3 regions of the Sporacetigenium mesophilum DSM 16796 genome follow, and region 1 is predicted to be linked to each of the others. Evidence: riboswitches for the same ligand, from Rfam matches in the RefSeq annotation. Region 1 holds a riboswitch; each other region holds the start of a gene.
The links. Region 1 has a riboswitch for cyclic di-GMP ahead of BS62_RS04760 (OmpL47-type beta-barrel domain-containing protein). Riboswitches for the same ligand answer to the same signal wherever they lie in the genome.
Positions count from the first base shown of each region.

Region 2: another riboswitch for cyclic di-GMP. It lies ahead of BS62_RS09815 (SH3 domain-containing protein); the one in region 1 lies ahead of BS62_RS04760 (OmpL47-type beta-barrel domain-containing protein).
Region 3: another riboswitch for cyclic di-GMP. It lies ahead of BS62_RS06030 (flagellar basal body protein); the one in region 1 lies ahead of BS62_RS04760 (OmpL47-type beta-barrel domain-containing protein).

Region 1 is NZ_JCANUR010000003.1:112,324-122,651, forward strand. Features, by position in the region: gene BS62_RS04710 (uroporphyrinogen decarboxylase family protein) at 1-697, opposite strand, end outside; gene BS62_RS04715 (uroporphyrinogen decarboxylase family protein) at 730-1,599, opposite strand; gene BS62_RS04720 (MFS transporter) at 1,888-3,027, opposite strand; gene BS62_RS04725 (FMN-binding protein) at 3,385-4,233, shown strand; gene BS62_RS04730 (pentapeptide repeat-containing protein) at 4,286-4,942, opposite strand; tRNA gene BS62_RS04735 (tRNA-Met) at 5,136-5,211, opposite strand; gene BS62_RS04740 (PAS domain-containing protein) at 5,354-6,640, shown strand; gene BS62_RS04745 (hypothetical protein) at 6,681-6,938, opposite strand; gene BS62_RS04750 (LysE family translocator) at 6,975-7,583, opposite strand; gene BS62_RS04755 (Lrp/AsnC family transcriptional regulator) at 7,595-8,035, opposite strand; cyclic di-GMP riboswitch class I at 8,459-8,552, shown strand; gene BS62_RS04760 (OmpL47-type beta-barrel domain-containing protein) at 8,642-10,328, shown strand, end outside.
Region 2 is NZ_JCANUR010000011.1:27,642-37,969, forward strand. Features, by position in the region: gene BS62_RS09800 (putative selenate ABC transporter substrate-binding protein) at 7-891, opposite strand; gene BS62_RS09805 (tetratricopeptide repeat protein) at 1,349-2,509, shown strand; gene BS62_RS09810 (acyl-CoA thioesterase) at 2,653-3,075, shown strand; cyclic di-GMP riboswitch class I at 3,377-3,477, shown strand; gene BS62_RS09815 (SH3 domain-containing protein) at 3,527-5,398, shown strand; gene BS62_RS09820 (2-hydroxyacyl-CoA dehydratase family protein) at 5,707-6,720, shown strand; gene BS62_RS09825 (acyl-CoA dehydratase activase) at 6,708-7,472, shown strand; gene queD (6-carboxytetrahydropterin synthase QueD) at 7,475-7,903, shown strand; gene queE (putative 7-carboxy-7-deazaguanine synthase QueE) at 7,905-8,576, shown strand; gene queC (7-cyano-7-deazaguanine synthase QueC) at 8,578-9,255, shown strand; gene BS62_RS09845 (zinc dependent phospholipase C family protein) at 9,261-10,259, opposite strand.
Region 3 is NZ_JCANUR010000005.1:12,738-23,065, reverse strand. Features, by position in the region: gene BS62_RS06055 (FliH/SctL family protein) at 1-350, opposite strand, end outside; gene fliG (flagellar motor switch protein FliG) at 334-1,389, opposite strand; gene fliF (flagellar basal-body MS-ring/collar protein FliF) at 1,403-2,962, opposite strand; gene fliE (flagellar hook-basal body complex protein FliE) at 2,986-3,279, opposite strand; gene flgC (flagellar basal body rod protein FlgC) at 3,289-3,693, opposite strand; gene BS62_RS06030 (flagellar basal body protein) at 3,698-4,015, opposite strand; cyclic di-GMP riboswitch class I at 4,111-4,196, opposite strand; cyclic di-GMP riboswitch class I at 4,394-4,478, opposite strand; gene BS62_RS06025 (hypothetical protein) at 4,680-5,402, opposite strand; gene BS62_RS06020 (methyltransferase domain-containing protein) at 5,987-8,881, opposite strand; gene BS62_RS06015 (glycosyltransferase) at 8,893-10,328, opposite strand, start outside.

The DNA.
Region 1 (10,328 bases):
CGTGAATATCTGCCATTAATTCTTTAGTGTATGGTAAAACAAACTCTAAATATTGTTTTCTATGAAGAATTGTTCCTGATGCAATTGGGTCACAGAAAAGTATAAGACAACCTGCTTTTATAAACTCTCTATATATCGTTTTTAATGCATCAGTACAGAATCTCATTAATTCATGCACTTTTTCAGGGTTCTTTCTAGTTGCTCTTAATAAATTTTCCGTTGGATAAATACTTGAAGCAGCAGTGAAAGGTCCAGTTATTAAAACTCCTGTTGGAACCTCATGTCCTAATTTTTCAACTAATATCTTTGCAGCATCAACATGCATTTTAAATTCTTTGTCATTTTCTATTGTAAGTTTTGATGCATCTAATTTATCTACATCATTTATATCATCTAAAACATGTTTATTAATTGCTGGTGTTTGGTCCTCTGGATCACTCATTTCACTTCCAAGAGCTGCCCCTACCCCATGTAGTCCATATTCAACAATCAATAAGTCATTACCAAATCTTTCATAACAAGCAATTTGTGCATTTGCTTCATTTAAAGCGCTACTTCTTTTTTCTTTGTGAGTTATTCCAAGTGCTTGGCCAGACATAGAGCAAGTTACTGGTATAGCTAACATTCTGTCCATTGGTTGTCCTGTCATAAATGCACCAAGTCTTTCATTTGGTGTCATCTTATCGTGTTTGTGCATATAATTCCCTCCATATATGATAATTTTAATAATTAAAATAAGTTAATTGTTTTTATTACTTTATCTTTTAGCTCAAAATCTTTATTTTTGACGCACATTTGTCCAACAAATTTCGCTTGTCCAATTATCTTTGCACAGGCTTTTGAATATTTCATAGATTCTCCTAGGTTAATGTCTCTCCATTCACCTTTATCTGTTCCCAACAGTGCAAATGTAGTTTTTGGACAAAGTAACACAATTGTTTCATCACTTAAAATTTCTTCTACTCTTTTTAATAATGGATAAGTAAACATTTCTACAACTTGTTCTGAAAATTTAGGTCCTAATATATTTAATCCTCCAGAAGAATCTCCATAGCTAATCATATTAACTCCTGCCTTTTGAGCTTCTTCAATAAAACGTAGTATTTCATTTTGAAATTTATCAAAAATATCTTTCATAATATCTGGATTTTTTCTAAATGTTTTAAATATATGGCGTGGATCAATTAAAACATTCATAATTGTAAAAGGTCCTGAAATATATAAAACAACGTCTTCTCCATTTTCACGTAGATGCTTACATGCTTTTAAAACTTCTGATATACGTCCACTTGAATAATCTATTTGAGGTAAGTTTAGTATTTCTTGGGCAGATGTACAAATATAATCCTTTGCTCTTGGGCCTATGTTCTCATCTCCAAAGTTAATAATTCCACCCATTGCTTCTCCTTCAACAGTATGGCAAAATGGTAATTCACAGAAAGTTGCGTTATCGTATTTTTTTAATTCTTGAGCAAGCAAAGCCATACTATCCCAGTGTTTATAAGCTTTAGGAAATTGCAAATCGATATTTTGTGTTATTTCTTTATTAATTCCTGCCGAATTATCGTATGTACAATTAAAGTCAATGATTTTACCCATGCTTATCCCTCCTACATAATAACTAAATCATTCAATATTATCTTGTATTTCTACTTATATGTTAAATTTTTAATTTATATTTACAAACTTAGGAAATCGTCAGTTTTCAAAATATTTAGTCGATATTCCTCGAATTAATTATATCATTATTGATTATGGCCGTATAATTGATATTTCCTATTAACAGTCATCCAACTATAGACTATCCTTATGATAGAAAAGTAACAATTTAGGTTTTGGTCAAGAAATTACAAAAAGGTTGTATCTAAAAAGATACAACCTTTTTGGCTATCTACAACTTCTTCTTTTATATAATAACAACAATATATATGCACAAACACACATAACCACACAAGTAATAAATGCTGATGATATAGAAATATCTGCTGTCTTTCCAATTATAATATTTGACCCTGCCCCAGCTAAGCTTCCAAACATAGAAAATATTGATAAAAGGGTGGCCCTATCATAAGTAGTTATACTTTTATTTTCTATGTTTAAAACTATAGGTGCAATTATAGCTGCACTGCCAAAGATAATTATTATTGAAAGTATAGTCAATGTAGCAGTAGATGTAAAAACCAATACTGTGCAACATATAGCAATGACAATATATAAAGTTTCAATACTTCTGTTATGGCCTAATTTAGAGCTTATTTTATAAGCTTTAATAGACATTAATCTAACTACTTGCATAACAACATTTAATATTCCAAAGTATTTAATATCAATTCCACTTCTTAAATACTGTAATTGATTTAAAAATACTCCTACTACTTGAACTACTTCATTTATTAAAGCAAAAGAAATTACCAATACTATAATACTTTTGTTTTTAAGAGCAGTTAGCAAACTTTGCTTAAATTTAGGTCTTTCTTCTTGTTGTACATTCACATCTTTAATAAATAAAGTTAATATAGCTGCCAATGCATAAGGTATAATTGTATAGAATGCAGTGCTATCCATTGAATTCTTAACAATTATCCCATACATAACTGAAGCAATTAGATAACCTCCAGTTGAAAATGCACTATATGCACCAAATATTTTTTCACTTTCCTCTTTCTTTATTGATGAATATATTAAAGCAATATCACACCCTGAAATTCCTGCTAAAGATAATGATAGTAGTACTCTTTCTAAAAAGAACATTTCAAAAGAATTCGCTTTATAAAAAATTATTTTTGAGATGAACAATATAAAATTAGAAATAATAAGTGTTTTCTTATATCCAAACTTATCTGCAAACCATCCCCATGGTATTTCAAAAATAATCAATAATATCCATGATATAGATTCTATTAAAAACATATCAGACAAAGATAAGTTTCTATTTTGCCTGTACAACGTAGCTATAGGTCCATAAAAAACAAACCCCTGTAGAAATACAATAATATACATTAAGTAAACGTTGACCTTTTTATTCACTTTTAATACACCCCCAAAATTACATGACAAAAAAACCTTCCTAAAGGTTATTTTTTAATACTTTGTAAATTTGTTTTGTATTAAATTGGTCTGTACATTCACTTTTCTCCTTATTATTTTGTTTATATTAATAATTTTACTATATTTTTATATAATTATGCTTATTTTTTATCACATGCAACCACATTGAATCCTGTATATTACTGCAATATTTTTATTAAATACTTTAATAATTAAAATTTATTACTAATTTTTTACATTTTTTGTTATTTATTAGACATTTTCGTTGACACAGGTATTGCCATACCATATAATGTAATTAAGTTATTAATAAACAGTTTTAAGGGGGAAATACAAATGAAAAAATTATTATCATTAGGTTTAACGAGTTTAATGGCTGTAACATTACTTAGTGGATGTACATCAACTCAGGAAACAACAGAAACAGAAACAGCAGCACCAGTAGTTGAATTAAAAGACGGTAAATATCATGCAGAGTATGATAGAAAAGACGTTAGAAGCTGGATAGCATTTGTTGATGTTACTGTTAAAGATGGTAAAATAACAGAAGCATACTACGATTATACAAATGAGAAAAAAGAAATGAGAACAGAATCTCAAGGGTACATTGATGGCTTTAAAGGAGCTAATGGTTTTACACCAAGAGAAGGTTTTGATAAATTAGGAGCTAACTTAATTAAAACTCAAGATGCAGCAAAAGTTGATGTTGTAACTGGAGCTACACATTCATCTAGAAACTTTAATGAACTAGCAGCAGCTGCAATAGAGAAAGCGAAAACTGGAGATACTACAGCGGCAATAGTACCTCTTTATGAAGATGGAACATATAAAGTTGAAGCAGATGATTTCGATGATAAAGGTTGGAAGCCTTTTGTAGAACTTGAAATAAAAGATCATAAAATAGCAGTTGCAAATTTTGATTACATAAATAAAGATGGTAAATTAAAATCTGAAGATGCAGAATATAAAACTAAGATGGAAGCAGTTGCAAAAACTTATCCAGAAAAATATACTGCTGAATTAGAAAAACAATTAGTAGAAAAACAACTTATAGGTGATGTCGATGTTGTAACTGGTGCTACTCACTCTGTTGAAAACTTCAAAGCATTAGTTGAATATGCTTTAGATGATTTAGCTGAAATAGGTAAAACTGGTACTGCTGCTATGAGCATGACTGAAGAGTAAGAAAAAATATAATACTACAATAAAATCCCCGACATTTCTGTCGGGGATTCTTTTATAAAAGACCTTCTGATTGATACTTATTTATAAGTTTAATAATATAACTTAATGTACAGAAATCTTTATCTACATTTTCCTTAACAAGATTTAATCCTCTTATTAAAGTTTTCTCATTGAAATTTTCTAGTAATATCATCATACTTATAGGGCTAACTTCCCCGCTCTTTGTATCTAATACCCTTGCTGCTTTTACATATTCATTAGTCATTGCAGCTTTAGCAGCATTTTCAAGTTCTTCACTAACTTCTAATTTTGGCATTTCCTCAAATATTTTTACATCTGCATTTGATAAGTCTAAGTTAACTGCTTTAGATGTATCTGTAGATACAAATATGACATTTTTGAATTCTGCTCCTCTAAAATCTACCCCTTCTAAATTTGCACTGTCAAATACTACATTTTCAAATTTAGCATTTCTAAATTTACTTCTTTTCAAATTTGTCGCGACAAACTCAGCAGAGTCAAATGTACATTCATGAAAATCACATGATTTAAATTGAGCGCCTCTTAAGCTTGCAAAATTAAAGTTTGAACTTGAAAAATCACAATTGTAACAATTACTTCTTCTTAAATCTTTATACATAAAATTCTTATTCGTCTTTTTTATGTTGTTATAGTTAAAATTATCAATTACCTTTTTCTTTATAGTCATAATTACCTCCATTAAAAATATGTTTTATTTTAGTTTGCTATATTCTTATTTTTATTAAACACTATCTAATAAAAAATTCGCTACGCTCATGTCGCCAACGACCTTGAAAAACAGGTCCGTAGCTCAAGTTTAGCAGTTGGAAATTAAAAAACTCTCATATCAAAAGATATAAGAGTTTGGTTTTATACTTTATTGGTTGCGGAGGCAGGACTCGAACCTACGACCTTCGGGTTATGAGCCCGACGAGCTGCCAACTGCTCCACTCCGCGATATTGTTTTGTTTCTTTCCCTAAGTAATATACTAACACACATATTAATTAATAGCAAATTTATATTTAAATACACTAATTAGTTTAAATTTCATATTATATATTAATAAAATTTAATAGTTGATTAAGGAGAGAATGTTATATGTGGAAAGAATGTATTTGTGGTAAGGATTGTAATTCCTATCTCGAGTCTTTCTTTAATTCAATAAGTGAAGGGGTTGCCTTTCATAAAATAGTTTATAATGAGAATGGCCACCCTATCGACTATAAATTTTTAGCAACAAACAATGCTTTTACAGACATCACTGGATTGACTCGAGAAGATATTATTGGAAAAATGGTGTCAGATTTTACACCTGATTTAAATCCATTTTTAATTAATACTTATGAAAAAATCTTATTATCAGGAATATCTGTTAGTTTCGAAATTTATAACGAAGAATTGGATAAGCATTTTAGAGTTTACACATTTGGTTCAACAAATGATAATTTTACAGCTTTATTTGCTGATATAACTGATTTAAAGAAAACTAACGAACTTATGAAAAAACACCAACTTTTATTTGATAATGCACAAGATATTATTTTTTATGCAGACACTAATGGCAACATAATAGATGCTAATATGAGTGCAATATTAAAATACGGTTATTCTTTAAGTGAATTAACTAAGCTAAATGTTCTAGATTTAAGACACAATTCAACTACTAACCTATTTCAACAACAAATGAAAGAAGCTGATAAAAACGGCCTTACATTTGAAGGTACACATGTAAAGAAAGATGGAAGCAGCTTTCCTGTTGAAGTTAGCGTTAAAAGTGTACTAGTTGATGATAAAAGATTGAGAATTCACATTGTAAGGGATATATCTGAAAGAAAAACTGCTGAAGAAAAAATACTTTATCTTGCAAATTATGACTCACTTACTGGAATACCAAATAGAAGTTATCTTATGAAACATCTAAATTTAATATTAGAAAATGCTCGTAGAGGAAACTTCAAATTTGCGTTAATGTTATTTGATATGGATAAGTTCAAAAGAATAAACGACGTATATGGCCATGCTGTTGGAGATATAGTTCTTAAAGAAATTGCCCAAGTTGTTCAAAGCACCATTAGCGAAGTGGATTTTGTTGCAAGGCTTGGTGGAGATGAATTTGTAATAATTCAACCTTATATTGAAGATTATGAAGATTCTTCTATTCTTGCTCAAAAGATTATAGAAAAGCTTAAGACCCCATTAAAGGTAGACGAGGCCGAGTTAACTATAGCTTTAAGTATAGGTATATCTATTTATCCAAATGATTCATGTGATATTGAAACACTTATTACTTATTCTGATAAAGCTATGTATATTGCAAAGCAAACGTCTGGAAGTACTTTTGAATTTTATTCAAATATTAAGGATTTTAGATATTTTTATTATTAATAATAAAGGTTGTATCAAAATTTGATACAACCTTTATTAATTAATAATTCTTTTTTGGTCTTAAGTCTGACTGACTTAAGTGTTTTTTTATAATGTATGAAGTTCCATCTTTTTTATATTCAGCTTCATAAGAATATCCGTATTTATCAATTTCATAATAATCTAATATCTTTACAGAATCTCCTGCTCTTAAAGATATAGTTTTTGTGTTAGTATCACTACCATCTATATGGGCTTTAAGTCTTCTACTTTTTGCTAAATAAGCAGTATCATTTACATCAAATTCTCTTTTTATCATTGAAATCTCCTTAAGAATATGTTAATATAGTCTATTTTATCCATTATAAACGTTATTGATTCCAAAAGCAACTAATACCAATCCAACAATTATATTTAATATATTAATGAATATTGAATCTAAAAAATTATTAATAAAGCTTCCCAAAATTGAAATAAGTGTTAAGAATAATACAGTTGACAACACTGCTCCAAGTCCAAATAAATACATATTCTTTTTATCCATATTTTCTTGGGAGATCTTCGTAGAAAAAACCCCTGCCCAAAACAGTATTGTCAATGGATTTGATATAGTTAATAGCATTGTTTTTAAAAATACATTTTCTCCACTTTGATTTGATGCAAAATTCAAACTGGGTAGGATTTTAATTCCAAAAGATCCTACAATATTACTTAATCCAAAAACAATAAGTACAATAGCCCCAAAATATTTTATTAACCTTTGTCCTTTTTCATATTTATTTAGTACAGTTCCCATACCAAGTATTGCGGCAATTATATATAAACAATCAATAATTGTTACCCCTAATACCCCAGTCTCTGCTGCAAAAAATCCAGATGAAGCCGCAGTCTGAAAAATAAATAAACATATAGGTCCTACTGCTAACTGTAATAATATTCCAAACCTAAATCCTTTTATAATCATACAGTAGCCTCCTACCTATTAGCAACTTCTTTTAATGTTGATAAAACAATCAATGTATTAGATTTTCTAACACCTTTAATAGACTTCATTTTATTACTCAAAAAATCCTCTAACTCTCCTGTATCATTCATAAGAACCTTTAGCATATAATCATATTCTCCCGCCATATGATGGCATTCGATTACTTCAGAAAATTGAACAATTGTTTCTCTAAAATTTTGGATATTTGCTGTTTCATCAATATTTACAAATATAATTGCTAAAAGTTTATATCCCATTTTCTCGCGGTTAACCTTAATCGTATATTGTTCAATAATATTTGATTCTTCTAATTTTCTAATTCTTTCTGAAACGGCAGGTATTGATAAATTCACTTTCTTGCTAATTTCAGAAGCAGTGGCTCTGCCGTTTTCTTTCATAGACTCAAGAATCTTTGCATCAATAATATCCATATCTCAGCCATCTCCTCTTAATCAATTTAATTTATTATATAAATAATCCTAAAATTAGTAAACAAAATTAAGATACATCAATAATTTTTTAAGAATAATATGTTTTTACTTAAAATTTTATTAAATTATATATATTTATGTCATTATACTTAAAATCTTAAAGGTTGTTTTAATTCCTCAACTTGTTTAATATAGCAAAAATAAATTGATTTAAATATTACGTAAGAATATGCTTAGAAATAATATATTTTGATTTATATTGTTTCTTAATGGTAAATATAGTAAAATTATGTACAAGATATATGGGTCAATAACTTAATCAATATAATTAGGTAGTCACTTTTTGATTCTTTAAAAGTATAGAGATTTCCTAGTTTTAATTAGTAAGTTTTTAAATTCATATACCTAAAATAAATATATTATAAGTGAAAAAGGCAAATCATAGGAAACTATGAGACGCAAAGCCAAGGGCCTGAACCACGACCTTTATTTACGTGGATGGTAGCCGGTTGCCACAGGGAATATAGTTTTCTTATCTATAAGCCTTATTTAAGGTTTATCTTTTTCCCTATTCCCCTTTTTCGCGAAGAAAGGTAGGGTCATGCCATGAAGAAAAATTTTCTTCGAAGTTTTCTAATTTTAGTAGTACTATTGGCGTTTCAACTAGGATTTCCTTTGGTTAATGCATATGCATTAACTACCAACAATGACGTACTGCCGCCAAGCAACCTATCATCACAACTCATTACACCGAGTAATGTAAAGCTTTCATGGAACTCTGTTTATGGAGCTAATGGTTATAATGTGTATGGAATTATTGACAGTCAGCTTAAACTACTTGGAACAACAACATCAACATCTTATACATTTAATAGTCTACCAGAAGGCTCGTATAGATATGTTGTGTCAACATTAAGTGCTGACGGAGAATCAGGTCCATGTGCTCCTGTTTCAGTTGATATTGACTATCCAACTATGGTAGCACCAATAGCCATAACCAATAAGATACAAAATGGCAATGATATCGTCCTAAGTTGGCCAGTATCTCAGTATGCTGAAAACTACAACCTCTATCAAATTAATGAAGATGGACAAAAAACATTGATTTCCTCGGTAAAAGCGCCCACTTACACATTTACTAATGTAGATGCTGGAAATTATACCTATGCGGTTTCTGCGGAAAATTCCCTTTATGGTGAATCTTCAGTGTCAAATTCTACACAGGTTCAAGTGATTTTACCAACTATGACTGCTCCAAGTAACCTCACATACTCATTATCCAATGGTAATGATATAACCTTAAAATGGAATGCTGTTCCTTATGCAACATCATACAAAATATATAAGGTTATTGATGGTCAAAAAGTTCTTGCAAGCACATTAACTGGAACATCAGTTACTTATACTAATAGACAGGCTGGTGATTATATCTATGAGGTTCATTCCTATAGTAGTCGTTTTGGTGAATCATTAGATGGAAGTCAAACCAAATTTACTCTAGTTATGCCGACAATGCAATCACCAGGTAATTTAACATATACTATTACCAATGGAAACGACATCACCTTAAAATGGAATACTGTTCCTTACGCAACATCTTACAAAGTATATCAGATCATTGATGGTCAAAAAGTCTTAAAAAGTACACTAACTGGAACATCTGTTACGTATACTAATAAACAAGCTGGTGATTATATATATGAGGTTCATTCCTATAGTGATCGCTTTGGTGAATCACAAGATGGAAGCCAAACTTCCTTGACTCTAATACTACCAACAATACAATCGCCAGATAATTTAACATATACTATTACAAATGGAAATGACATTACTCTAAAGTGGAATGCTGTTCCTTACGCGACAGCTTATAAAGTATATCAGATTATTGATGGTCAGAAAGTTTTAAAAAGCACATTACCTGGGACATCTACAACATTGGCAAATATGCCTAGTGGTGATTATGTTTATGAAATCAATTCTTACAGTGACCGCTTTGGCGAATCTAATGATGGAAGTATTATTTCATTCTCAGTAATTCATCCAGTTATGCAATCCCCAACAAATTTAATGCAGACAATTAAAAATGCTACTGATTTTACTTTAAATTGGAATGCATCTCCATACGCTACAAGTTATAAGATTTATCAAATAGTTAATGGACAAAAAGTCCTAAAGAATACAGTAACTGGTACAACTGTTTCATATACAAATATGTCACCTGGTGAATACGCTTTTGAAGTTTACTCTTATTCTACTCGCTTTGGTGAATCAGCAAATGGAAGTAGTATTACAG
Region 2 (10,328 bases), on a different contig from region 1:
CACCTACTATTTAACCATTCCTAGCTCTTTAGCAACAGAACGGATTTTTTCATAGTTCTCATTTTTAGTTTCTATAAACTTATCTGATTGGAAAACTTCCATTATCGTTGCATTATCTTTATCATTTAAAGAAAGTAGTGCTTCTTTTATTTTATCTGTAGTACCTTCGCCAAATTCTTTATCTATATTTTCGTTTGCAGTCCAGTGATAATCATAATAAGCTGGTGTTACATAGGCAACATTTACTTTACTTAAATCTACCTTTTTCTCATCAACAGCGCTTTTCCATACTGATTCATTTAAAACCCCTGCTTGGAAAGATCCAGATTCTACAAGTTTCCAAGTTTTATCGTGTGAACCAGAGTAGTTTGGAGCACCATCAAAATCCTTAGTTGGATCAATTCCTGCTTCTTTTAAGAAGTAACGAGGCATTAAGTGACCAGAAGTAGAACTTTCACTACCAAATGTAAAGCTTAATCCTTTTAAATCTTTTAATTCTTTAGCATCTATATTTTTTTGAGTTATAAAGACAGAGTGGAATTCTTGGTCCATAGGTCTTTGAGCTATAGCTTGAGCATTAGGAACTAAATCTCTAGCTTGAACTCCAGTAAGTCCACCAAACCAAGCTAAGTGCATTTCTCCTCTTTCAAAAGCAGTTACTAAAGCTGCATAGTCACTAGAAGGAACATACTCAACTTTTACTCCTATTTTTTCACTAAGGTAATTTTCAAGTTCGCCAAGAGACCTACTTAATTTTGCTGCATCTTGATCAGGTATTGCACCTATTTTAAGTACTTTTTCTTCTTTAGGTTCTTCTGAAGTTTTTGAAGTACAAGCTGTAAGTGATACTACCATTAATACTGCTAATAATGCTGTGATTATTTTTTTCATATTTTCGTCTCCCCTTTTTAATATGTAACTAAATTTATTTTATAGTATTATTATAGGTATTGTAAAATTTAAAAAAACTATAGCTAACTACTTGTGTATAGATATTTTCTATAGTAAAAAGGTTTAAGAATATAGTTATACACTAGAAATGTATAAAAAAATTGAAATATAGTGTATAATATACAAGAAATATATCGAAAAGGAGGAGATTAAAATTAATAACATAGATATAAAAGATGATTTACTTAACATAAAGCCTAAGACCATAGATATTAAAAACTTTGAAAAAATTTCTTATGAATATTCAAATATAGATGAGGATAATTATCAAGTTAATTTAGATACTATAAATAAAATAAATTTAACTAGTGATAATATAAACGAGCTACTGCAAGGTCTTGAAAAAACTGTAATAGAAAAAGGAAATAAAAAAGATACAGTTATAGATTCTTATATAATGTATAACAATGCTTTAGACATGGTAAAAAACAATGACATAACAAATGCAATAAATGAACTAAATAAAGCTATAAAGCTAAATCCAAAAGACGCAGATATATTAAACTTACTAGGTATATGTACATTCTTAGAATGTAGCTTTGATAAATCTGTAAGTTATTTTTCTAAAAGCGTAGGTTATACAAAAAGTGATATTGCAACTAAGTATATGGATATTATGAGCTCTGTAGACTTTGATACTTTTTTAGAAAGATACAATCATGCTATAAGATTTATTAAGGAAGGCTTATATGAAGAGGGAACTCAAATATTTAAGAATTTAATAGAGGAATATCCTCAACTTATAGAGCCATACATAGTTTTGGGGCTACTTTGTATGGAAAGAAAAGATGAAATAATTGCAAGGGATTATTTCAATAAAGCTTTGACACTAGATAAAAGCAATGAGATTGTAATAAAGTTTATAGACAAAAGAGTATATAAAATAGATGAAAATATTGAAAAGCCAACTAAGAAAGTGCCAAAAGAAAAAAAGGCTAAACCTAATAAAACTAAGAAAAAAAATAATATTCCTGTAGCAATAATTGTTCTTTTAGCAGCTGGCATAATAGGTCAATCTATATATGGCTATAATGAAATATCGAATTTAAACAACCAAGTTAGTACATTAAATACTCAAGTTGGAGATTATAAAGAAGACTTAGCAAATTCAAAGAAAGAAAACAATGATCTTAAGTTTCAAATTGGAAACAATAAACCTATAATTAAAAAAGAAGTTGTAATTGCAGATGAACACGCTCTCTACAAAAAAGCATTAGATGAAAAGAAGAGAGGGCTTCGTAAAGATTCTATAAAGAGTTTTGAATATCTTGCGGAATATGGAAAAGACAAGTTATATGTTTCTGAATCTATATTTATATTAGGTAGCATATATGAATCTATGAAGGATTATGATACTGCTTTAAAATACTACAATAACTATATTAGTAGATATACAGCAAAAGACAACTATTACGACCACTCATTATACAATATAGCCATGATATACAAAGAAAAAGGCGATATGGAAAAATGTAAGCAGAAATTAAATGAATTAATAAATGTAGTTCCAAATAGTATATACAATAACTCAACAACTAAAAAAATAATAAATAGTTAATTAAAAAGAAAGCATATAAAAATGCTTTCTTTTTTATTTTAAAACATGATTATTATCAATTTAAGAAGGATTTTACAATTATTAAATGAATATAGTAAATAATTCTATTTTTAAATTATAAGACGAACAAGGGGGAGCACAGAATGAAACACTATACAATGTCAAAGTTAGTGAAATCAGAAGATTTAAATCACCATGGGACTTTATTTGCTGGAAGAATGGCAGAATGGTTTATAGAAGGTGCATTTATTGCTGCTGCAAGTACATATAAAAATCCTGACAACATGGTTTGTTTAAAAATGCATGGACTTAAATTCACTTGCCCTGTAAAAAAAGGAGAGATTATAACTCTTGAAACTAAAGTTGTTTATACAGGAAATACTAGTATGACTGTGTATGGTAAGGTTATAAAAAATGATGATACAGATAAGGTTATTGTAGATGGATTTACAACTTTTATATGTGTTGATGAAAACGGTAAGAAAATGCCACATAATATAGTTTTACCAGAACCAAAAAATGAAGAAGAGGCAAAACTTAAAGAATATGCTAAAACTTTAAAATAAATCTAAAATGTATTATATAAGAGAAGGTGCTATATAGCACCTTCTTTTTTTGTGGTAATAAATACGATTTTGAGTAACGTACCTAGTTTTCAATACCGCTTAAGACGTGAACATAGCGAATTTTAGTTTTTGTTAAAATATAAAGGGTTTTATTGTTATTTGATGAATACATTATTATGTAAATATATTGTAATAATTTACATAATATGTAGAAATTAGTATAAAAAAATATTATAATTAAATTGAATGCAATACTACGCAAACTAAATTTAGTTTCAAGGGGTAGTATAAAATATAACAAACTCGATAAAGGCAAACCTAGGAAAACTTAGAGACGCAAAGCTAAAGGGGCTAATTTTATATTAATAACCATAAGTATAATTATGCCAGCCAGCTACCGAAAGGAGCGGATTAATAAGTATTAAAAAATTTTATACTAAGGAGTGGTTTTTTGAAAAAAAAGATGCCGATAATTTTAACAACTCTAGCTGTACTTCCGTTAGCAGCAGTAGATGCTAATGCAGCTCCAAGTGTAGGGGTAGTTACAGCTTCTTCATTAAATGTAAGAAGTGGCCCAGGTACAAATAACAAGGTGCTTTTTACACTTAAAAAAAATGAAGAAGTAAAAATATTAGAAAATTCAAATGGGTGGTATAAAATAGAAGCCAAGTCAGGAAAAGAAGGATGGGTATCTGGTCAATATATAAGTGTAGGTACTTCATCTAACCAACAAGATAATGCTAATATAACAATAAAGGTAGTAAATGTAGATGGGTTAAATATGAGAAGTGGACCAAGTACTGCATTTAGGGTAAATAAGGTATTAAACAAGGGGACAGAGGTAGAAGTAGTATCAGAAAAAGATGGTTGGTCACAAATTAAATTTAATAATATGAGCGGACATGTAGCAAGTAGATACTTAGATAATAAGACAGAGTCAAAACCAGTTGAGGCGCCTAAACCGGTTGAGACACCTAAGGAAGATAAAGTTACAGATAATAATGAACAAACTGCAAAAACTGTAAAGAAAGTCGTAAATGTAAATGACCTTAATATGAGAATGGGCCCAAGTACTAGATATAAGGTAATAACTGTTTTAGATAAAGGTGCAGTAGTAGAAGTAACATCAGAAAAAGATGGATGGAGTAATATAAAATATAATAATCAAACTGGATGTGTAGCAAGTAGGTACTTAAATGAAGTGCAAGCACCTCCAACTACTCAAAAGCCAGAGGAACCTAAATTACCAGATAATAGTCAGCCAGTAATTACTATAGCTAAAACTGTAAATGTAGATGGCCTGAATATGAGAAGCGGCCCTGGTACTACACATAAGGTAGTTACAGTATTAAATAAAGGTGCAGCAGTAGAAGTAACATCAGAAAAAGATGGATGGAGTCATATAAAATATAATAATCAAAGTGGATGTGTAGCAAGCAGGTATTTAAATGAAGTACAAACACCTCCAACTACTCAAACACCAAGTGAACCTGAAGTTCCTAATAATGGACCAATAAATAACCCAGGTGGAAATTATGCAAACAATAGTGGAACTGTTGAGGAAAAGGTTTTAAATTATAGTTTAAATGAACATTTAGCAAAACAAGCAGTACTAGATCAAGTTATACATTCAGCAAATGTTAGAAGTTCAATTACTCTTACTAGTTTTATAAGAGCTGTTGAAGATGATATTAAATATTATTTAGATCCAACAAATTTTGCAAAAACTCAAAATGGAATGTATCAATTTTTAAAGCTAAATACATATAGAGACATATCTGAAGAAAAACTAAATACTTATTTGAATAATCTAAAGTTTAAATCTAACCAAACAAATATATTTGCTAACAAAGCTAGTGTATTTATAGATGCATCAAAAAAACATAATGTAGATGTTATATATTTAGTATCTCATGCTATGTGGGAAACTGGATATGGAACTTCCCGTTTAGCACAAGGAGAGACTGTATATTCATATAAAGGTCAAACTCTTAGCAAACCTGCTGTTGTATATAATTTCTTTGGAATAGGGGCTATAGACAAAAATGCAAACGTATATGGGGCAGAGGCTGCATATTGTAATGGATGGACAAGTGTAGACTCAGCTATATATGGAGCTGCAGATTGGATATCAAAAAATTATGTTAATAGTTCAAAATACAATCAAAACACCTTATATAAAATGAGATGGAATTATGATGTCACTTGGCATAGATATGCAACAGATGTAAACTGGGCAAATGGAATAGCTAATATAATGAACAATACATCATATATGTATAATAACGTAAACATAGTTTACGAAGTGCCTAAGTATAAATAACAAGTAATTATTTAATAATTGAATATATACAAAGCATATGATAAAATAACTAAGTAATTAAATAAAGACAGTTTATTAGTACCATCCTGTCTATAAACAAAACTAGGGCTATGTATTACAACTGTTGTAGTATGTGCTTTTGTAATTTTTGTTTATAAAGAGGCTGTTAAGCCTCTTTTTTTTATTTTAAGGAAATTTTAATTTCCAACTGCTAAACTTGAGCAACGGACCTGTTTTTCAAGGTCGTTGGCGACATGAGCGTAGCGAATTTTATTGTTTTTGTATCCTAGAAATTGAGGAGGCGCATTATGAAGAAAATAGGTATTACAACAACAGTTCCAATAGAAATACTTATAGCAGCAGGATATATCCCTGTTGATTTAAATAATATATTTATTACATCAGAGAATTACTTTAGTTATATAGATATGGCTGAAAAAGATGGATTTCCAAAAAGTATGTGTGCTTGGATTAAAGCAAAATACGGAGTATGTATAAAACACAACATAGAAGATATTGTTGGTGTAGTTGAAGGAGATTGTTCTAATACAAAGTCTCTTATGGAAGTACTTTCATTAAACAATATAAATATACATCCTTTTTCATACCCAAATGACCATAAAAAAGAAAGTTTAATAAAAGAAATGGATAAGTTTATGGATATTTTCAATGTAAGTATAGAAGAAGTGGAAAAAGTTAGATTAAAACTCAATAATATAAGAAAATTAGCTAAGAAAATAGATGAACTAACTTATATAGATAATAAGGCCACTGGATTTGAAAACCACTTGTACCAAGTAAGTTCAAGTGATTTCAATATTAATATAGATGAATTTGAAAAAGACCTTATAAATGCAATAAAAGATATAGAAAACAGAAAACCACAAGAACAAAAGTTAAGACTTGGATATATAGGGGTCCCTCCTATGACAGGTGATATATATTCTTTTGTAGAAAATTTTGATGCTAGATTTGTGTACAATGAAGTTCAAAGAGAATTTGCTTTTTCTAGATATGAAAATAATGAGAGTATTTATGATCAATATTATGATTATACATACCCTTATGATATAGATTTTAGAATGGATGAAATAAAAAAACAAATAGAAATAAGAAAATTAGATGGGATAATACATTATACTCAAGCTTTTTGTCATAAGGCTATAGACGATATTATTTTTAAACAAAAGCTAAACATTCCTATTTTAAATATAGAAGGAGATAAGTTAAATTCATTAGATGCTAGAACTAAGCTTAGAATTGAGGCATTTTTAGATATGTTAAAAGACAAAAAAGAAGGTGTTGATATATGCGTATTGTAGGAATAGATTTAGGAAGTAGAGAAGTAAAAATAGCTATTATGGAAAACACAACTATTGTTAAAAAGTTTAAAATAAGTACTGTTTCTTTTTATAAAGAATATTGCCACTATGATAATAAGATAATAGTTGATTTAGATAAATTAAATATAAAAGATGTAGATGTATTTATATCTACTGGATATGGAAGAAACAATACTGATTTAAATAAATTCACCCCTATAAACGAAATAAAGGCACATGTATATGGAGCAGTTTATCAAAGTAAACTAAAGGACTTTATATTACTTGATATAGGTGGACAAGATGTCAAAGTAGTTAAAGTAGAAAATGGAATTACTACAGACCTTGAATTAAACGAAAAGTGTGCAGCATCTTGCGGTAGATACTTAGAAAATATGGCTAATTTACTAGAAATATCACTAGAAGACATGAGTAAGCACTACAAAGACCCAATACAACTTAACTCAACTTGTGCTGTATTTTCTGAATCAGAACTTATAGGAAAAATAGCAGAAGGAGTTAACTTAGATAACTTATGTGCAGGAGTTAATTATTCTTTATATAAAAGATTAGAGCCGGTTTTAGGTAATTTTAAAAGTAGAAGATTGGTAATTAGCGGGGGAGTTGCTAAAAATCAAGCTATACAGAAATATTTAAATGAAAGATACGATGAAGTTATACCTTTAGATGATCCACAGTTTAACGGAGCTATAGGTTGTTGCTATTATGGATATCTAAAAAACAGGAGGTAGTTATGTATATATTAAAGGCAGAACACAGTTTTGACAGCGCTCATTTTTTAGCTAATTATGAAGGTAAATGTGGCCACATACATGGACATAGATGGAGAGTATTAGTAGAAGTACAAGGTAGTGAATTAGTAGAGGGTGGACAATTAGATGGAATGGTTGTAGATTTTGGGGATTTAAAAAAAGATGTTAAAGAAATGGCTGATTACTATGACCATTCGCTAATTATTCAAAAAGACACTATGAGAAAAGAAACTTTAAGTTGTTTATTAGAAGATGGATTTAATGTAATAAATGTAGATTTCAGACCTACAGCCGAAAATTTCTCTTATCACTTTTATAAACATATGAGTAGTAAGGGTCATAATGTTAAAAGAGTTACAGTATATGAAACTCCAAATAACAGTGCAACCTTTGAAAAAGGAGAAATGTAATATGAATAAATTTAATGTAGTAGAAAAGTTTGCTAGTATAAATGGAGAAGGAAAAAAGAGCGGACAACTGGCAGTTTTTATAAGATTAGCAGGATGTAACCTAAGATGTTCATATTGTGATACAATGTGGGCAAATAAAGATAATGCACCATATGAAGTTATGACTAGTGAAGAAATTTATAATTATATAAAAGAGACTGGTATTAACAATGTAACATTAACTGGTGGAGAGCCTTTAATGCAAGACAATATAAAAGAATTGTTAATGTTTTTATCAAAGGATAATAATCTAGATGTAGAAATAGAGACAAATGGAAGTGTTGATATTAGAGAGTTTTTAGATATACAAAATAACCCTCCAAGATTTACAATGGACTATAAATTACCTGGTAGCAATATGGAATATACTATGTATCTAGAAAATCTTAATAACTTAAGAAGTTTTGATACAGTTAAGTTTGTATCTTCAAATTTAGAGGACTTAAATAAGGCAAAAGAAATAATAACAAAATACGACTTAGCTAATAAATGTAGTGTTTATATAAGTCCTGTATTTGGAAGTATTAACCCAGAAGAGATAGTTGAATTTATGAAAGACAATAAAATGAACAATGTAAACTTACAAATTCAACTTCACAAAATAATATGGGATCCTCAAAAGAAAGGGGTATAATATGAAAACTAATATAAATAATGATAAAGCAGTAGTTGTTTTTAGTGGTGGGCAAGATAGTACAACTTGTTTGTTTTGGGCAAAGAAAAGATTCAAAGAAGTAATAGCTGTTTCTTTTGACTATAATCAAAAACATATATCTGAGCTTCAATGTGCCAAAGATATTTGTAATAAATATAATGTAGAACATCATATATTAGATATGTCTTTATTAAATCAACTAGCTCCAAATTCTTTGACTAGAGTAGATATAAATGTTGATAAAACTCAAAAAGAAGGGGAACTTCCAAATAGCTTTGTAGATGGTAGAAATTTATTATTTTTAACATTTGTAGCTGTATTTGCAAAACAAAGAAATGTAAATCATATAATTACAGGGGTATCTCAAAGTGATTTTAGTGGTTATCCTGATTGTAGAGATGTGTTTATTAAATCTACTAATGTAACATTGAACTTGGCAATGGACTATGAATTTGTTATTCACACACCTCTTATGTTTATAGATAAATGCGGAACTTGGAAATTGGCTTATGATTTAGATGTATTAGATATAGTAAAAAATGAAACATTAACATGTTACAATGGAGAAAAAGGAAATGGATGCGGAGATTGTCCAGCTTGTAGCTTAAGAAAAAATGGATATTTAGAATTTAAAAGTAAATATATTAATCAAAAATAAAAGGACTAAGTCCTTTTATTTTTTTCATTAAATGTAAAGTTGCAACGTCTACCAGTATCGTATGATACATCATCTATAAATTCTAATACATTGTCTATATTCCTATTATGATTTATATAAGAAAATACTATTTCCATAAACTCAACTGCATCAGGTACTGATTTATTATATAAATCAATAAAACTGTCATTGTATATATTCTTTGTAAATGGGTCTTCCCAAGGGTTATTTTGAAAGTTTAAAACATCAAAATCATATGTATATCTGTTTCTATATATAATACCGCTAAATTGAATTTTTTCATTAAATACTTTCTCAAGATTTTTAACTATATTTAATTTTACTCTTGATGGATTAAATAAAAATTTTCTGATTGATTTTGCAGAGTTTACTGCATGAACTATTTCATTTTTACTTATATTATATGAATAAGTTTCCAAAATACTATATTTATACATGTCAGATAGTATAGTCAAGGTATCATCGGGTATATCAAATACTGTATAATCTCTAAATTCCTTAATTGACATATTTTTTATTATGTCAATTAATTTTAAATCTATATCTGTTTCTATTTTTTTGTGTAAAACTTGAGGTTTTGTATTTTTATATTTGTTTGTTAATTTATACTCTACATTATAAACATAAGGGTGAAGATTTCTGTCTAATATATAGTGGGTTGCATAACCACATAAATAAGATATCATAGTGTTCTTAAATTTTTCATTTCCATTTAATGCCTTCAAACTATCTATTTCTCTAGAAAATTCTAATATATTCTTAAAAAAATCATTAGTTTTTGTTGTATGTATAATATAACTTATATTTTCTATACCTACTTGTTTAGTAAATGGCCAAGCTCTATGATATGAAAAAAAATTAGGGCCTTGAGCTCCGAACATAAAAGTTTTGTAGTTTTCTTTTATAATATCTTTTAAATAAAACCTATTTAAATATTTAAAACAATCTTCACCAAAGAGATAATGTGATATAAGACCAGGCATAAAATCCTCCTTTTATAATTTATATTAAGATATACAATATTTTGTTGTACATACATGAAAGAGATTGTC
Region 3 (10,328 bases), on a different contig from region 1:
GATTCTTCTCTTGCCCTATCTATGTGTTCTTCGTATGCTTCTTTATAACCATCTTCATACCCATTTTTTATTCCTTGACTGTATCCTTCTGTATAACCCTTTTTTTCCCTTTCTTGTATTTTTTCTTCAACGTTACTTAACATTTGTTCTTTTTTTTCTTCAGCTTCAGTTATAGCTTTTTTAATTATGTTTTCTGCCTCTATATTTGCATTGTTTATAATTTCTGCTTGTATGTTTTCAGCTTCTTCACATTTTTTTGTATCTTTAACGTTGGTTTCTAATGTTTTTAAAGTAATTTTACCTTTATACAAGGCTTTATCACTTTTTATAACGCTATATGATAAACTCATCTTCAGCGCTCCTTGCTATAGTTATTACTCCTTCTTCCTCTAACTTTCTTATTACATTAACTATATTTTGTTGAGCTTCTTCTACCTGAGATATCTTTATTGGTCCTAATATATCAATCTCTTCTTGCAATGCTTCAGCAGCTCTTCTCGATTGATTTCTATAAATAACTTCTGCAACCTGTACACCTGAAGCTTTAAGCGCAAATGCAAGATCTTTTAGATTTACTTCTTTTAGGATTCTTTGTATTGATAAATTATCAAGTTTAACGATATCTTCAAATACAAACATATTAGCTTTTATCTGATCTGCAAGTGTAAGATTTCTTTCCTCTATACTAGTTATAATGCTCTTTTCAGTTTTTCTATCAACATTTACTAATATATCAACTAAGGTATCTACCCCTCCAGATGTTTCCATATCTATCTTGTCTGTCATGTCTATTTTCTTTTCTAAGGCTTCATCTATTGTTTTTATAACTGCTGGGGATAGATTTGATATACTACCTATTTTTAGTGCAACTTCATGTTGTAATCTCTCAGGTAATTCTATTAATACTTGAGCAGCTTTTTCTGGTTGTATGTTAGCAAGTATAATAGCCATAGTTTGAGGGCTCTCATCATGTATTGCATGTAATATATGTTCTACATCTGCCTTTCTTGCTGACATAAAAGGCTTTGAATGTGCCTCGTATCTTATTCCTTCTAATAGTTTGTTGGCCTTGCTACTTCCCAATGCACCACTTAATAAAGTCGTTGCATAGCCTATACCACCTTCAATTACATAGTCTTTAGCTTTGTTTATTTCTATAAACTCTTGAAGAATTTCTCTTCTTTCTCTTGATGAAATAAATCCTATATTTGCTATTTCTACACCTATTCTCTGTATCTGCGCTTCAGGTAGGTCCTTTATTATAACTGAGGCTACTTCAGGTCCAAGTGTCATTAATAAAACAGCGGCTTTTTTTGACCCCACAACTTTCTTATTGTTGCTTAAATCTCCTAAGTCAAAAGCATTAGCAGTTTTAGTCTCTAGATTCATTAAATTATCACTCCTAATCACTTAACCATTTCTTGATTATTTCTGTTACTTGATCTGGTTTTTCTGCTGCATATATCTTAACTTCTTCTTCTAAAGTAAGCTCTTCATCATCTGCATCTATAAACTGTAATTTCTTTTCTTCTAATTCTTCTAGTTTTGCATTTATTAAATCCATATTAGCTTGGTCATCTTCTTCAAGCTTAGATTTTTTTCTCTTAATAATAAACAGTACTATTCCTAATATTATAATTAATACTGATGTAGCTATAATTACATAAGTCCCTATTTTAAACAATTTCTCCATCTGTTCCTCTTCTTCCATGGCTTGTAATTCTTTTTCTCTTTCAGCCTTGGCCGCTGGATCAAATTCCATTGATACCACAGATATACTATCCCCTCTATCTTTATCCATCCCTATAGCATTTGATACCAAATCTTCTACATTCCTTGTAATTGGAGCGCCTAAATCACCATCTATAGCTACAGATGCTGTTATTCTTCTTACCTCTCCTGGAGCGCTAATTATATTAGTCTCTGTTTTTCCTACTTCGTACTCAATTGTCTCTTCTTTACTTTGATTTTTGCCGGCCCCATTATTTGCTGTATTGCTCATATTATTATCTACTAGCGAACCTCCATTAGAGTTATCTGTAGATGTATTTTCAGAACGTGTCTCTTTCTTAATAACCTTTTCTGGATCTATTTTTATTTGCGTTGTTTGTGTAGTGTCAAAATTAAGATCTGTATTAACAGTTGCTTTTACTTTACCAGCGCCAAACATAGGCTCCAACATATCTACTATAGATTTTTTCAGCTGAGTATTTAATTTAGATTCAGCTTGTTTTGTTTCATCTAAATTAGCTCCATTTGGAAGATCTTTTTGTTTATCTTCATCAAATATTCCTTCTGATAAAAGCCTCATATTTTGATCTACTACTTCTACGTTTTCCTTAGGTATATCGTTTGTACTTCCAGATACTAAAGATACTATTGATTTAACCTGCGAGTTACTCAAATTAGCTCCTGGTTTTAGTGTTATGTATACTGCTGCTTTTCCTGGTGTTGATTCCTTTACAAATACGGACTTTTCACCTTGGGTAATATGTACTCTAGCATTTTCTACTTGAGAAAAGCTTTTTATTGTCTTTTCAATTTCTCCTTGTATCATTCTTTGTTTCTTGATTTCAAATTCTTCATCTGTCAATCCTATAGAAGAACCTTCATCCATTAATTCAAAACCCTTTGAGCCATTAGTTATAGTTGGAGAAAGTTCTAGCCTTAATTTATCTACCTCTTGTTTTGGAACATATATTGTATTTCCTTCTATTTTCGTATCTACTTTTCTAGATTCTAGTTCCTGTGATATACTTGCAGCATCCTTAGGATCTAGGTTTGAAAATAAAACATCATACTTACTTTTTTTAACATACATTGCTGTAAATATAGTAGCAAGTATAACAGCTAGGACACCTACTCCAATTGCTATTTTTTTAGCATTGGTTAAAGACTTGAATTTTTCAACGTTATTAGAAAAAAACCTTTTCACTTTTTCCATTATATTTTGTTGTTCCATTTATTTGCTCCTTGCTTAAAAGGCTATATTTGCACCTTATTTATTTCTTGATATGCTTCAACAAACTTGTTCCTTACTTCAAGAAGTAATTGCATAGACATTTGCGATTCTTGTACTGATAACATAACGTCATGCATTGCTACGTCTTCTCCTTTTATAAGGCTTTGTACCATATTATCTGAGCTTACTTGAGCTCCATTAGCATTATCTATAGCATGTTTAAATATATCTGAGAAATTTGAATTAGATTGTTCTGCTACCTTATTGTCACTATTTATTACCTTACTGCCAATTTGTGCTATTTCAGTTATCTGCATTTGCTACCCCTACCTTCCTATTTCTAAAGCCTTAGATATCATGTTTTTTTGAGCATTTAATGTATCTACATTGGATTCATAAGCTCTTGATGCAGCCATTAAATCTGACATTTCTACTAAAATATCTACGTTTGGATATTCTACATAACCCTTTTCATTTGCATCAGGATGAGATGGATCATAAACTTGCTTTAAAGGTGATTTATCTTCTTCTATAGCTGTAGTCTTTACCCCTAGCATTCCTAACTTTTTATCAAAGTTTTCTTCAAATATTGCAACTTTACGTCTATATGCTTCTCCATTAGCTCCCCTTGTAGTACTCATATTGGCTATATTTGAAGATATTGTATCTATTCTAAGCCTTTCTGATGATAATCCGCTTGTACTTATTCTCATCCCACTAAAAACACTCATTTAATTACCTCCCAGATATAATACTCTTTGTCATTGATATCTTGCTATTTGCTAAAGTTACTAATGCATTATATTGAAGACTTGTAGCTGCTTGATTTACCTTTTCTACTTCTAAATCAACGTTATTCCCATCTACTCTCATGCTAGTTGACTTATCTACTTTTTCTTCTATTTCAGGTGTTGCGCTATTTAATGTTTCTTCAAAACTTACATATCTTCTTTTGTATCCTGGTGTATTTATATTTGCAATATTATGTGCTATAGCTTTACTTCTTAAATCTGTAGCGCCTAACCCTATTTTTATTAAATCGTATGTATTCATGCCTACCTCCTTATAAATAAAAAAACTACTCCAAAGGGAATAGTTAAATACGAACGCACTTAAATAAAGATACATAAGTTATGTAAATTTCGCTCGGATGCAACTGGCTGACATAGTTATAATAACCTTAGTCCCTCTAGCTTTGTGTCCCTAGGTTTCCCTAGATTTACCTATTTAATTTTTCTTATTGTACAATTTTTTCACATTTTTCTACAAATATATACATTTTCTAACAATTTTAGTTACTAATATATTAAATTATATACTATTTTTATCTTTTTTACTATGTATTAAGCTAAATTTTGACAAAATTCTCTATATTTTTTTACAAAAAAAGCTACCCAGAACGAGTAGCGTTATATCAATGACTTTTAACTCATTCGCAACTGGCTAACATAGTTTTCCAACCTTAGTCCCTATAGTTTTGCGTCGCTAGATTTCTCTAGGTTTGCCTATGTAATTTTTCTGTAAATATATTATAAGTCCATTATACGTAATTTTTACAAATTTTAATAGGGTTTTTTGAAATTTTACATATTTTTCTTTTTTTCTGCAATAAAGTTATTTTATTTACTACAATAAATCTAACTAAATTATATTCTGAATTTAAAATAAGTATGAGCTTAAATAAAAAACCTTTAGTACTCATACTTTTTATTTTATATTATTTAAATATTTTAAGAACCATATCATTAATAATATTGTTTTGAAATTTCATATGTTCAGATGGATTTATTAAAACAGCTTCTTTCGTATATTTAATTACTTCTATATAATCTTCTATATAATTTTCTTCATTTTTTATTTTAACTTTTACATTTTCTATCATCTGTGCCAATGAAACTAACTTATCTTTTGATTCAGTTAATTTAGTTTTTATATTAGCTATTTCTCTCAAAGCATTATTTATATCATCAATACCTTTATATTCATTATTTAAATACACATATTCTTGCTTGGTTTGGTTATATTCATTTTCTTTATTTAACTTATAGTTTTTACCTTCTAACCATTGCTCTATATTACTTGCTTGATTTACAAAATCTTTGATAATATTTTTATACTTAGATTCCTCTTTACTTTTATTCTTTATTGACTCCATATAAATCTCTTTAGCTTTTCTGAGAGAATTTTCTATCTGATTTATCTTTAATTCTTCTGCTTGAATTAAAGATATCTTTTCTTGAATATTTCTTTGCTGATAATCTATAGTACTAATTTGTATTCTAATGTTATTATATACATTAATATTTATATCACTATTTTTATCTTCTTTTTTGCCTTTATCAGAGTCTATTTTTTTATGCTCAGCCTCTGTCTTATTACCTTTAGGCGGTAGTAATTCTGTTGAATATATTTTTATGTCGGATTTATTGTTTATACTCATAGAAATAATCTCTTAACTATATTTTAGTTCTTCATAAAAATAAAGAATAAAACCAATTATTTTCGCTTTATTTTAAAATTTAATATTATCTTAAGCGCAAACTAACTGTTTGTATCTCAGTCTAAAGTGTTATATTCAATCAAAATATTAATATTCCATATGCTAATTCTAAGTCATTTTTATATAGAATTATAACCTTCATACAATATGAATTTTTAGCGTCTCCTATTATATTTACATATTCATTTATTAAGGCGCTCACTTGACTAGAGGTTATCTTCTTTTATATAGTCATACATCTTATCTTTTTAAATAAATTTAAATTTTCCTAATTATTCTTTTGTACTTATTTATCTTATGTTTACTTTTAGAAAATTTAAGAATATTCTACTTCAAATTCCTGGCCTTTTAAAATCTTGAAATAAATAGCAGCACGATATATTTTTATTTTTAATAAGATCATATCTACACAATCTATATAAACCTATATTATCATCCTTTCTTTAGTACTAGTTAACGCCTTAAACTCATACAGACACTTTTGTTTATTAATTATACATTTTTATCTTTAACTATTATTCATATTACTTAGTAGCACAAACATATATATGTGTACCTGTAGGTTTCATATCATATAAATGTATTAAGTCTCCATAGAAACATTGTTCTATTTTAAATCCTACCTTCATTAACATCTGTATTAATGGGTTTGAGTCAAAGTATATAAGATGTTCATAAGATAGATTATATTCTGCACAATTTTCTCCTGCTAATGTTGCCCTAGTGTTATTAGGAACTGCTATGTATAATTTACCATTTTTGTTTAATACTCTATAGACTTCTTCGAGTTCTCTAATAGGGTTAGTATAATGCTCTAGCACAGACCATAAAGTTATACAATCAAAATTTGCAGTGTTAAATTTGCATTCTATTAGTGACTTATTGTACATTGCAATACCTTTACTTATACACATGTCATAAGCATATTCCGATATTTCAATTCCATTTACATTCCACCCATTTGTTTTCATTTCTTCGAGAAATTCACCTGTGCTGCAACCTATATCTAAAATATTTTTTTTATTTATGCATGCACTATTGTTAATCCAGTTAGCCCTATTTTTAAACATAAGTGATTTATCTAAATTATCATATCCAAATCTATAACCACAAATCCCTCCATTATAATAATTTTCATATTTATATATTTCTATAAGGTTTTTTTCAGATGGTTTTTTACTTGTAAATGTTAATCCACAATTTTCGCATTTAACTATGTCAATACCATCCGGTCTTGTTGTTACTAGATTGTATTTTTTACCATTACATAGATAACATTCTTTTACTTCTATATCAAATAAGAATCTATGTCTTTGCAATCTATTTTCTCTATTTAAATATTTATCTACTAAGTCTAAATGATTAAAATAACTTTGCTCTGATGATTTCCACGAACCTGTTCTTGCTAATAGTTTACTTATATTTAAGTTTACTATAGGCGTATTCATGGGTTTACTTATATCTCCACATAACTCGATATATAGTTCTCCACTTTCATCATAATTCATAATCTCAAAATTATATAAAGCCGCTTTATATGTATTGTTAAGATTATTTTTTAAGTAATTATAATCTCTTAGTAATAACTTAACTATAAATAATTGTAAATCTTCATTGCCATCAAAATAAATTAACTCAGCTTTATGTTCTTCTGATATATTTATATCCTTTATAATTAAATCGACGGCTGTCTTTAAATTTCCTGATTTCAAAACAGATTGTACATAATTTCTATATGTGTGATTTATTTGTAAATTGCTATATGCCTGTTTTGTTAGCTTTAAACACTTATTAATATCTTCTAAGAAATATGTCATTGCATAAGAAGACTCAATAGATGGATGATAATCTTTATTTATCGAGTCCCGAAATTTATTTCTTATGTATCTTATAGTTTCAGTATGATAGACTTCTGTATTTATATTTCCTCTTAATGATTCTAATAAAAATTGGACTCTTTTATCCCACGTATTACTTTCAACAAACTCATTCATATCAATATAATTTAATTTAATACTTAAAACATCATTTATACATTTATCGAATTCATAGTAATTACTAGCAGTTTTTATATATTCTTTATTAAATATACTTACATCAGGAAGTTTTGTGGTTACTACCGGTATCCCTGATGCTAAATATTCATATATTTTTATAGAATCACAGTTTATTGCCATATCAGTGTTATCTCTTAGAGGAACTATACCTACATCACTAAACCTCATATAATTTTTCAATTCATCATGAGGCTTAGCACCTAATATATATAGATTTGGTTCTTTATCATTTAACATCTCATTATTTCTTATATCTCCAACCATTACAAATGATTTATCTCTATTATTTCTAACTAACTTATATAAAAGTTCTTCATCAAATCTATCATATATTATACCTGTATGTAATATAATTGGTTTCGGTATATTATTAAATTCTTCTGGACATGAACAATTATTATCAAATATATTTTTATCAACTGCATTTTTTAATAAGAATACATTTTTTCTCTTTTCTACAAGGCTTTTGTTTATATATAATGATGTACTAACTGTAGTTATAATAGATGCCCTGTTCATTATTTCTTGTTCCCAATCTATAGTTCTACTATTTGCCCAAAATGCATTCTCTAAATCAGTATTATCATCTACACACTCATATATTATCTCAAAGTTTCCAGTTATATTTTGTAGTATAAAATAATCATTAGGATTTTGAGTTATAAATACAACTTTATGATCAACACTATCTATTATACTTTGAGTTACCGATACAAATTCTCTCTCTACCTCTTTGTAATTCCTATTTCTAAATATAGTATGTATATTTACACCCTTATAATTATGTCTATAGTCCATAATATCATTTATGCCATCATTTATATGATCCACTGTAGATATGCTATGTACATTATAACCATACTTACTTAGAGTTGTAGCCATATGATGTGATCTTTTCAGTATAGCCCCCCATCCTGGACAAAATACTATAAATGTAATTTTTTCAACATCTATATCTTCATTCACTTTTATACCAAACTGTTCTTGCAGAATAAGCTTTACCTCATTTTTTATTGCATAATCATTTGTATATCTATATATTTTTTTATAACACAATATAGATTCTTCAATATTTTCTCTTAAGTACTGTACGTATGCCTTATTATAAATCAAGTCTGTATTTAGATAGTCAAAGTTCAGCCCGTTATTAATTATTTCAATTGCATTTTCTAAATCATTTTCGTATATTTTTATAACAGCCTTCATAGAAAATATATCAATATCATTATTAATTATATCTTCATACTCAGCTATTAATTTATTGGCTAACTTAAAATCTTTGTTATCGATAGTACTTTTGATATTTTCTTTAAACTTATTTCTATATTCTAATAGCAAGTCCTTATCTCGTTTCATTTTCATAATCTCCACCTCTAAATACTAGTACCATATTTTTTTATTTCTTCTCTAGCTAAATTTAAAAGTTCTTCATCTGTATAATTATTTAATATATATTTATAACAATTTATAGCCTCTTTATTGTCTTTTGATAAAGCTTTGATGTATGCTATATTAAAAATAGTATCAAAATTATTTTTATTTAAAATAAATGAATGTTTAAATAAAATATCTGCTTTAGTTAAGTTTCCTGATAACATTTCTATTATAGCTTCCATATTTAATATATCAGAATCATCTTTAAACATTTTATTATACTCAGCAAGCATATATTTAGCTTCATCTAAGTTATTATTATTAATTTTTTCTTTGATATTTTCTTTGTAGCTATTCTTTAGAATCTTTAATTCCTTGCTTTCGTTTAACCCTTTTTCAAAATCTTTTATTAAAATTTTTATTATCTTTTTATAACTTGGATAATAAATCAATAATTTTTTCATATATTTTATATATTCTAAATCACCTTCTGTGCTTTCTGCAAGTTTTAATTCAATAACAAATCTATCTTGTAAACTCCCAAAATTTTCAAGTAATTCATAGTCATTAAATTCAATATTGTATATCTTTTTTAAATATATATATTTATATGTTATATATATGTCAAATAGCTTTTTATATTTTGTCTCATCAAAGTTTTGCCCTAATAAAACCTCAGATATTCCAACATAAACTTTTATATTTTTAACATCAAAGCTATTTGGAAGTTCATTTAAATACTTATAAAGGTAAACTATCGTTTCCTTTCTTGTTTTAATTAGGTATGATATAAATCCTATTATCGATGTATAGTCTATATTTTTAAGAATGCTCATTAAGTCTATATCTTGTTTTATAGAATAATGTATTATATCTGCATAATAAAAATTTAACTTTTCTTCATTTAATATATGTATATATTCATTACTAAGGATGTTTTTTTCATATCTTAATTTATTAAGCTTTCCATAATTACCCTCAAAGTTAGATAACAACATAAATATGTAATTTTTATCGTCTTCTTTAATAAAATTTATAGTTTGTTCTATACTCTCTTTAAATAAATTCTTTTCATACTTAGAGTTATTTGTTTTATTATAATAGTCTAAAATTTCATCAAATCTATTAGTCCTATATAAAGATATTATTAATTCTTTATATATATCTTTTAAGTTTTTACTGTCCTCAATTTTATCAAAATATTTAATAACTTCATCAAACTTAGACAATGTATAACTAATCTTTACAATATTAATATAAGCACTATTTTTACTATTAAAGTGATTACATGATGATAAAATATCTTTTGCTTGAGTAGTTCCATCATAATTATCTATCAAGTTTAAATATTTTTTAAAATTCCTTACAGAATCTTCATATTTCCCTATATTTTTTTGAGTCATAGCTAAACTATAATAAATATCTATATTTTTTT